DNA from 4 places in the Aureimonas sp. OT7 genome. Region 1 is predicted to be linked to each of the others. Evidence: predicted binding sites of a transcription regulator. Region 1 holds the regulator's gene; each other region holds the start of a gene.

Evidence for each region. Region 1 encodes PhoB, which activates phosphate uptake and scavenging genes when phosphate is short. Its sites were predicted from a motif close to TGTCATNNANCTGTCAT; they were not measured.
Region 2: a site for PhoB is predicted at 1,149-1,165, ahead of IGS74_RS02160 (esterase-like activity of phytase family protein). Genes of this name have one in related genera too.
Region 3: a site for PhoB is predicted at 1,088-1,104, ahead of IGS74_RS01555 (PhoX family phosphatase). Genes of this name have one in related genera too.
Region 4: a site for PhoB is predicted at 981-997, ahead of IGS74_RS08060 (YdcH family protein). Genes of this name have one in related genera too.

Annotation. Positions count from the first base shown of each region.
Region 1 is NZ_CP062167.1:3,574,748-3,576,928, forward strand. Features, by position in the region: gene IGS74_RS17080 (aldo/keto reductase) at 1-495, shown strand, start outside; gene IGS74_RS17085 (HNH endonuclease) at 501-776, shown strand; gene phoB (phosphate regulon transcriptional regulator PhoB) at 820-1,536, opposite strand; gene phoU (phosphate signaling complex protein PhoU) at 1,547-2,181, opposite strand, start outside.
Region 2 is NZ_CP062167.1:453,308-455,488, reverse strand. Features, by position in the region: gene rfbC (dTDP-4-dehydrorhamnose 3,5-epimerase) at 1-37, opposite strand, end outside; gene rfbA (glucose-1-phosphate thymidylyltransferase RfbA) at 234-1,118, shown strand; gene IGS74_RS02160 (esterase-like activity of phytase family protein) at 1,236-2,181, shown strand, end outside.
Region 3 is NZ_CP062167.1:308,816-310,996, forward strand. Features, by position in the region: gene IGS74_RS01545 (M20/M25/M40 family metallo-hydrolase) at 1-235, opposite strand, end outside; gene IGS74_RS01550 (YqaA family protein) at 315-899, opposite strand; gene IGS74_RS01555 (PhoX family phosphatase) at 1,157-2,181, shown strand, end outside.
Region 4 is NZ_CP062167.1:1,673,369-1,675,549, forward strand. Features, by position in the region: gene IGS74_RS08050 (5-(carboxyamino)imidazole ribonucleotide synthase) at 1-213, opposite strand, end outside; gene purE (5-(carboxyamino)imidazole ribonucleotide mutase) at 210-707, opposite strand; gene IGS74_RS08060 (YdcH family protein) at 704-907, opposite strand; gene IGS74_RS08065 (DUF465 domain-containing protein) at 1,118-1,294, shown strand; gene IGS74_RS08070 (thiamine phosphate synthase) at 1,370-2,023, shown strand; gene IGS74_RS08075 (tetratricopeptide repeat protein) at 2,020-2,181, shown strand, end outside.

The DNA of each region.
Region 1 (2,181 bases):
GGCCTTTACGTAGAGGCCTGGCAGGCCCTCGTGGATGCGCAGAAGGCGGGCCTTGTCCGCACCATCGGCGTCTGCAACTTCCTGCCTGAGCATATCGAGCGCATCGTCGCGGAGACCGGGGTGGTGCCCGCCATCAACCAGGTGGAACTCCATCCGTATTTTCCGCAGGCCGAGCAACTCGCCTTCGATCGTTCCAAAGGCATCGTCACGCAAGCGTGGAGCCCGCTCGGACGCGCCAACGACATCATCCGAAACGAGACAATCGGCGAGATCGCGCGGCGGCACGGCAGGTCCATTCCGCAGATCATCCTGCGCTGGCAGGTGCAGCAGGGAGCCGTTCCGCTGCCCAAGGCGACATCGGACGAGCGCCAGGTCGAGAACCGGTCCGTCTTCGATTTCGAGTTGTCGCGATCCGACATGGACACGATCGCATCGCTGGCGCGGCCGGATGGCAGGCTCGCCGACCAGGATCCCGCCCGCTACGAAGAGTTCTGAACGCCATGGCGGACGAGGCTGCATGCTGGCTGTGCGGCCGCCCGCTGGGCAGCCGCGTGGAATGGCATCACCCCATCCCGAAAAGTCGCGGCGGCCGGCAGATCGTGCCGGTCCATCCGATCTGCCACCGCACCATGCACACGCATTTCACCAACACGGAACTGGCCCGGATGGAGGCGGAGGGGCAGAGCCTGCGCGAGCGGCCGGAGCTTGCCGGCTTCCTGAAATGGATCGCCCGCCGCCCGCCCGACTTCCATGCCCCGACGCGCCGGAAAGTTTAAGGATAGGAGATAGCACCTGTCGATGCGATCGACGGCCTTGCCCCTAGCGCGCGGCAGTCTGCCGGGCGGCCGCGAAGGTTTCGTCCAGGGCGTAGCCGGCACCGCGGACGGTGCGGATAGGGTCGCGCTGGCGGCCACGGTTGATCGCCTTGCGCAGGCGGCCGACATGCACGTCCACGGTGCGCTCGTCGACGTAGATGTCCCGTCCCCAGACGCCGTCCAGCAACTGCTCCCGCGAGAAGACCCGGCCGGGGGCCTGCAGCAGGAACTCCAGCAGCTTGAACTCCGTCGGCCCCAGCTTCACCTCACGGCCGCCGCGGCGCACGCGGTGCGTCTCGCGGTCGAGGTCGATGTCGCCTGCCGTCAATTGCGACGAGATACGCTCGGGCTTTGCGCGCCGCAGGAGCCCTTTCACGCGGGCCATCAGCTCCGGCGTGGAGAAGGGCTTGACCACGTAATCGTCGGCGCCGACGGACAGCCCGCGCACACGCTCGCTCTCTTCGCCGCGCGCGGTAAGAAGGATGATCGGCATGCGCTCGGTTTCCGGCCGCAGACGCAGGCGGCGGCACAGTTCGACGCCGGAAAGGCCCGGCAGCATCCAGTCGAGGATCAGGAGGTCCGGCACCTCCTCCTTGAGACGCAGGTCGGCTTCGTCGCCGCGCATGATCGTGTCGACGGTGAAGCCCTCGGCCTCGAGATTATAGCGCAGGAGGACGCTGAGGGCCTCCTCGTCCTCGACAACGGTAACCCTGGCGTTCATCCCGGTGTCCTCACTTTTCCGTATCGGCGTTCACCGGCAGCACCATGGAGGTGGTGCGGTCGCCCTTCGGCCGTTCGTCCTCGATCTGCTGGCCCGTCTTGATGTAGTAGATCGTCTCGGCGATGTTGGTCGCATGGTCGCCGATGCGCTCGATGTTCTTGGCACTGAACAGAAGATGCGTGCAGGCCGAGATGTTGCGCGGATCTTCCATCATGTAGGTCAGAAGCTCGCGGAAGATCGACGTGTACATGGCGTCGATATCCTCGTCGCGGGCACGCACCGCCTCTGCACGGTCGGTATCGCGCGTCGCATAGGAATCCAGCACGTCCTTCAACTGGTCCAGGGCAAGCTCGGCCATATGCTCGATGCCGCGCGTCAACTGGACCGGCTGCCCGAATTCGTGGACCGCCATGACGCGCTTGGCGATGTTCTTGCCGAGGTCGCCGATGCGCTCCAGGTCGGAGGCGATGCGGATCGAGCCGACGATCTCGCGCAGGTCCTGCGCCATCGGCTGGCGCTTGGCGATCGTCAGGATGGCGCGCTCCTCCAGCTCCCGCTGGGCGGCGTCCAGAAGAACGTCGTCCGCCACCACCGACTGGGCAAGCGAGAAATCGCTCCGGGTCAGGGCGCGTACCGATTGCTCCA
Region 2 (2,181 bases), 1.1 Mb from region 1:
GCACGTCCTGCAAGGCAAGCCTTTGTATATCGAGCATCATCTCTCCATGAAAGTCGCCACCTCGGCAGGGTGGCCCACGATGCATATTCGTTTCAGATCGCTCTAGACCAAATCCGGCAGAAAGGAAAATCGCCCTTTGGTAGGCGTATCGCCGCGCTATGCAGGAAAATCTTTCGCAGCCGGCAGTCTTCCGGTAGAAGGCGGCGATTGTTTGCATGGAGTGGGACAGGCCTATGAAGGGGATCATCCTCGCCGGCGGAAGCGGAACGCGTCTGCATCCGATGACGCTCGTGGCATCGAAGCAGCTTCTGCCCGTCTACGACAAGCCGATGATCTATTATCCGCTGTCTGTCCTGATGTCCGCCGGGATCCGCGAGATCCTCATCATATCCACGCCGCACGATTTGCCGCGCTTCCAGGCCCTGCTTGGCAGCGGAGAACGGCTCGGGATCAAACTTTCCTACGCAGAGCAGCCCAGCCCGGACGGCCTGGCGCAGGCCTACCTGATCGGCGAGGAGTTCATCGGCGGCGAGCCATCGTCGCTGATCCTGGGCGACAACCTCTTCTACGGCCATGGCCTGCCCGAACTGCTGCGCAACGCCTCCGGCCGCGCCAACGGCGCCACGGTCTTCGCCTACCACGTCAGCGATCCCGAACGGTATGGTGTGGTCGAGTTCGGCCCGGACGGCCGCGCCGTTTCCATCGAGGAAAAGCCGGAAAAGCCGAAATCCAACTGGGCCATCACCGGCCTTTATTTCTACGATGGCCGCGCATCTGAGATCGCGCGCAGCCTCAAGCCCTCCCCGCGCGGCGAACTCGAGATCACCGACCTCAACAAGATCTATCTCGAGGAAGGCAAACTCGCCGTCGAACCGATGGGACGTGGCTTCGCCTGGCTCGACACCGGTACGCCGGATTCGCTGCTGCAGGCCGCGGAGTTCGTACAGACGCTGGAACAGCGGCAGGGGTTCAAGGTCTGCTGCCCGGAAGAGATCGCCTTCGTCAACGGGTTCATCGATGCCGACCAGTTGCGGTCGCTCGGCCGCGAACTCGGCAAGAGCACCTATGGCCAGTATCTCCTGCGCATAGCCGACGACGGTCTCGCGACCCCGTTCTGACCGGTCGGCAGGCACAACCTGTCATTGTTTCGTCATCGAGTTGTCATGCGGGTGTAGCGCCCTTTTGCTTGGAAGCGGCATCGCCACAGCAAGAGGTTCGCCCCCGTGCGCCACCCCATGACCCTGCCCCTCGCCGCATTGCTTCTGACGTCATCGGCCTTGTCCGCGACGGCCGAGCCCGTGTTCAACCGCATCGCGTCCTTTCCGGTCGCGCTGAACCTGCCCGAGGGTGTCGACCGCGACAGCGAGACCTCTGCCGAGATCATCGCCGCTTCCAGTGACGGGTCGATGCTCGTCTATTCCGACAGCCCGCATGGCGGCATAGGCTTCATCGACATCACGGATGCCAGGGCCCCGAAGGCGGCCGGATACGTGACCTTCGAGGGTGAGCCGACATCCGTCGCCACGGCCGGGGCCAATGTACTGGTGGGCCTTCGTACATCGGATTCGAAGACGGACCCGACGGGTGAACTGGCCGTCGTTTCACTGTCCGGCCATCAGGTCGTGGCCACCTGCGACCTCGGCGGCCAGCCGGATTCCGTCGCCGTGTCGCCGGACGGAACGCTGGCGGCAGTCGCGATCGAGAACGAGCGCGACGAAGATCTGAACGACGGCGCCCTGCCCCAGATGCCGGCCGGCTATGTGGTGCTGCTTGCGCTGTCGAACGGACTTCCGGACTGCCAAAGCCTCAGGAAGGTCGACGTGACGGAGCTTGCCGAAATCGCCCCGGAGGACCCGGAACCCGAATTCGTCGCCTTCAACGATGCCAACGAGCTGGCCGTCACCCTGCAGGAGAACAACCACATCGTGATCATCGACGGTGCGTCCGGTGCCGTCACAGGCCATTTCAGCGCCGGGACCGTTGCGCTGGAGGGGATCGACACCGAGGACGACGGCGTCCTTTCCTACTCGAACACGCTCGACGCCCGCCCGCGCGAGCCCGATGCCGTCAAATGGCTGGGCAGAGAGCGTCTGGTGATCGCCAATGAAGGCGACTGGAAGGGCGGTACGCGCGGGTTCACCATCTTCAACCGCGATGGCACCGTTTCCTACGAATCCGGGC
Region 3 (2,181 bases), 920 kb from region 1:
CGGCGCCGGCGCCGTCGTGATGCGCCACGACCATCGGATGGCCTGGCGTATCGTGAAGCGCCACCCGAAAGCCGAGCCCGGAAAGATCGGCGACCAGCCATTCCGCTGCCTTCCGGCATGCGTCGGCATAGGCCGGATCGGTCGATATGGACGGGATGCGCAGGAGTTCCTTCAGCCGCTCGACGGACGCATCGAGGTTCGTATCGATCGTGGCGAGAACCTGTTCGAGTGACATGGCTGATCCTTCTTCCGGCGCTGTCGCTGGGTGCAGGATCTAAAGCATGGAAGCGGCGTTTGGAAATCCGTTTTGCTTTTCAGATAACGAAAGCCGCCATGGCGAAGCCGCCGACCACCAGGGCGACTGCCGCCAGCGCGACCTTGCGCGGATGCCGCCGGCTGATGTCCGTTGCGGCCGGCCCGAAGGCATAGAAGAGGGCGCAGGGCACGAAATAGCGCAGGCCCCGCCCCAGAAGGCCGACCAGGACGAAGGTCCAGAGATCGAGGCCGGTGACGCCGCTCGTGATGGTGATGACCTTGTAGGGGATCGGGCTCAGGGCACCGACCAGGACCATGATCCATCCCGCCTCGTTGAAGCGCGTCGCCAGCGCCTCGAAATCCGTCCCGAGCCCATAGAAATTGAGGATCGGCTGGCCGACCAGCTCAAACAGGAACATGCCGATGGCATAGCCGAGCAGCCCGCCGGCGACGGAAGACAGCGTGCAGATCGCCGCCAGCCGCCACGCTCGTCGCCGGTCGGCCATGATCATCGGCGCCAGCATCACCTCGGGAAAGGCAGGGATGACGGAGGCTTCCGCGAAGCACAGGCCGGCCAACGCCTTCTCGGCGTGGCGATGCGCGGTCAGTGCGGTCAGTTTCTGAACGAATCCGGCGGAGCCCAATCGGTCCTCGTGCGGCGGTGCGGGGGTCTGGCCTGCCTGTATAGGCGAGGAGATCGGGGCATGCCTATGACCTCTTGCCGCGGCGAGACCATATCGGGCCCGGAACCGGCCGTTCTCACGAAGATATGAAACAATCGGAGCCACCGGGAGATACCCCCGGCATCGCCCGAGGAGTGCTTCGGCGGCCGTGTCATTCGCCTGTCATTGCGCTCGCCTATCCCCGCCTTGGAAACGTTCCAGACTGCAAGGGGTGACAGATGGACAAGACGGTCAACGGCGCGAAACCTTTCCGGTCCAGCCGGCTGGAGGAAGCGGAGGGCGAAGGACTCAACCCGACGCACAACCGCACCATGGGTGAAATCATTGCCGCGCGTTTCTCGCGGCGGTCCTTCCTCCAGGGCTCGCTGGCCGCGACGGCGATTGCCGCCACGGTCAGCCCGCTGGCGCTGGCGGCGGCGGACGAGGCCAAGGCGTCATCGACCGCCTCGCGCTTCGACTTCGCCGAGGTCGTGGCCGGCGTGGACGCAGACCACCATGTGGCCGAAGGCTACGATGCGGACGTGCTGCTGCGGTGGGGCGACAGGCTGTTCGCCGACGCACCGGACTTCGATCCAACGGCCCAGACTCCCGAGGCGCAGGCCCGGCAGTTCGGCTACAATAACGACTATGTCGGCTTCATTCCGCTGGATGGCGCCGACGACCGCGGCCTTCTGGTCGTCAACCACGAATACACGAACGAACATCTGATGTTCCCCGGCATCGTAACCGTCGTCGACGGCGAGATCACGGTGGCCGAGGCCGACCGCACACGCGTCGACATCGAGATGGCCGCGCATGGCGGCACCATCGTCGAGATCCGCAAGGAGGGCGGCAAGTGGCGTCCCGTGCTGGACGGCGCCCTGAACCGGCGCATCACCGCGGGCACCGAGATGGCCCTGTCGGGCCCGGCGGCCGGGCATGACCGGCTGAAGACCAACGCAGACCCGACCGGGCGCCGTGTCCTTGGCACCGTCAACAATTGTGCCGGCGGCGTGACCCCATGGGGCACCTACATCATGGCCGAAGAGAACATTCACGGCTATTTCATGGGGGCGCTGCCGGAAGGCCACCGCGAAGCCGCGAACTACGAGCGCATGGGCATTCCGGAGGGCACCTATGCCTGGGGCCGGTTCCACGACCGCTTCGACCTTTCGAAAGAGCCCAACGAGGCCAACCGCTTCGGCTGGGTGGTCGAGGTCGACGTAATGGACCCGAACTCGGTGCCGAAGAAGCGGACCGCGCT
Region 4 (2,181 bases), 1.9 Mb from region 1:
GCGAGCCAGCTCCGCCAGTGCGGCCGGGTCGTCGTAGGCCCCCCGCACCATGACGTTCGCCACCTGTGCGGCCGGGCACTCCGGGTCCGGGTCCACGACCGCCGTGCGCAGCCCCAGCCGCGCGGCGGCAGAGGCGAGCATGCGCCCGAGCTGACCGCCGCCGATGATGCCGACGGTCGATCCCGGGGGCAGCGGGGGCGTGCTGGCGGTCAACTTGCGGCCTCCCCGTCGGAGGGGTGGACGGCCACGGCCGCCGTCTGCCGCGCGCGCCAGGCATCCAGCCTGTCGGCGATTGCCGCGTCGGAGAGCGCCAGCACCGACGCCGCCATCAGCGCCGCGTTCACGGCGCCGGCGCGGCCGATGGCCAGGGTGCCCACCGGAATGCCGGCCGGCATCTGCACGATGGACAGGAGGCTGTCCTGCCCGGACAGGGCCTTGCTTTCGACAGGGACGCCGAACACCGGAAGGGGCGTCATGGCCGCGGCCATGCCAGGCAGGTGCGCGGCGCCGCCGGCGCCCGCGATGACCACCTTGAAGCCTTTGTCACGGGCGGACGAGGCGAATTCGTAAAGGCGCGCCGGTGTGCGGTGGGCCGAGACGATAAGCGATTCGTGGGCGATGCCCAGGGCATCCAGCGTCACGCTGGCGTGGCGCATGGTGGCCCAGTCGGACTGGCTGCCCATTATGATGGCGACGGGAACGCTCATGCGATGATATCCGGCAGGATCTGGTCTTCAAGATCCTGGAGGCGGTCCTTGATGGACAGTTTCTTCTTTTTCATGCGCTGGATGCGCAGCCGGTCGCAGCCGGTTGCCTCCATCGCCTCGATCGCCGCGTCGAAATCGGCGTGGTCTTGCCTGAGCCTTGCGACCTGCAGCCGCAACGCCGCCTGTTCCTGATCCGACATCTGCCCCCCGGGGTCTGACGAATGCGTACCGCATACCCGCCGGGTACGCGTTCTTCCGGCTGCAAATACCAGCCGTCACAAAATTCTCAAAGAATGATCTTGCACCCCTTCCGTAATGACCCAAGCTTATGGGAAGCTTCCCGGTAGCGCCTACGGCTTTCGTCGGAAGGCGGGGCCGGAAGCTCGAGGAAACAAACAGAGGAGTCTGGAATGTCCCTTGACACGCATCTCGAGACGCTGGAACAGCGTCACAGCGCCCTGGACAGCGAGATTGCATCGCTTCGCACCAAGCCGGCCACGCCGGATGGGGAGATCGCGGAGCTGAAACGCAAGAAACTCCTTCTGAAGGACGAGATCGAGAGATTGAGGACGAACCGGCCGAATTGATAACGATCCGACAAGATGCAAAAATGCGGCGCCGAAAGGCGCCGTATCCATTTCAAGACGACAGATGTGAACCCGATGACAGCTGATTTCGTGCGCCCCCGCCTGATGCTGGCGACAACCCTACTGGCCGACGGCGCCCCGGGCCGCGAGGCGTTGTCGCGGGCCCTTGCCGGCGGCGACGTCGCCAGCGTGATCCTGGACCCGGCCGGGCGTAGCGACACCGCCTACCAGGCTTTTGCCGAAGGGCTGGTGCCGCTGATCCAGGAGGCGGGCGCAGCCGCCATCGTCGTCGACGACACCCGTTGCGCCGGCCGCGTGCGTGCCGATGGAATTCATGTCACCGGGGGAGATATCGAGGCATTGGGAGAGGCGATCGCGCGCTTTTCGCCAAAGGCCATCGTCGGAACCTCCGGTTTCCATACGCGGCACGAGGCACTGGAGGCAGGCGAGCGCATGCCCGACTATCTCCTGTTCGGCCCCATCGGCGGCGAGGACGATGCCGCGCGCCCCGCCGACATCGATCTGGCATCGTGGTGGGCCGCCATCGTGGAGGTGCCGGCCGTCCTGTCCGGCGGCGGCGCGCTCGAGGCGCTGCCGGCAGCCGCCGCGAGCGGGGCCGAGTTCATCCTCCTGTCGCGCGCCGTATTCGGCGGCGAAGGCCGGGAAGGCGAGGCCGTGGCCGAGGCGAACGCCCTCTTCGACGCGCTCGAGCGGAGTGCCGCCGCATGAAACGCCTTGCGCTCCTGGCGTTGGCGGCGCTGCTGGCCGCCGGCACCGCCGAGGCCCAGGAAAACCAGGAAAAACTGTTGCCGGACCCCACCACCGGGGAGGCGCCGGCCGGCGGCGACATGGCCGCCGCATTCAGCGCCTATCAGCGCGGCTTCTAC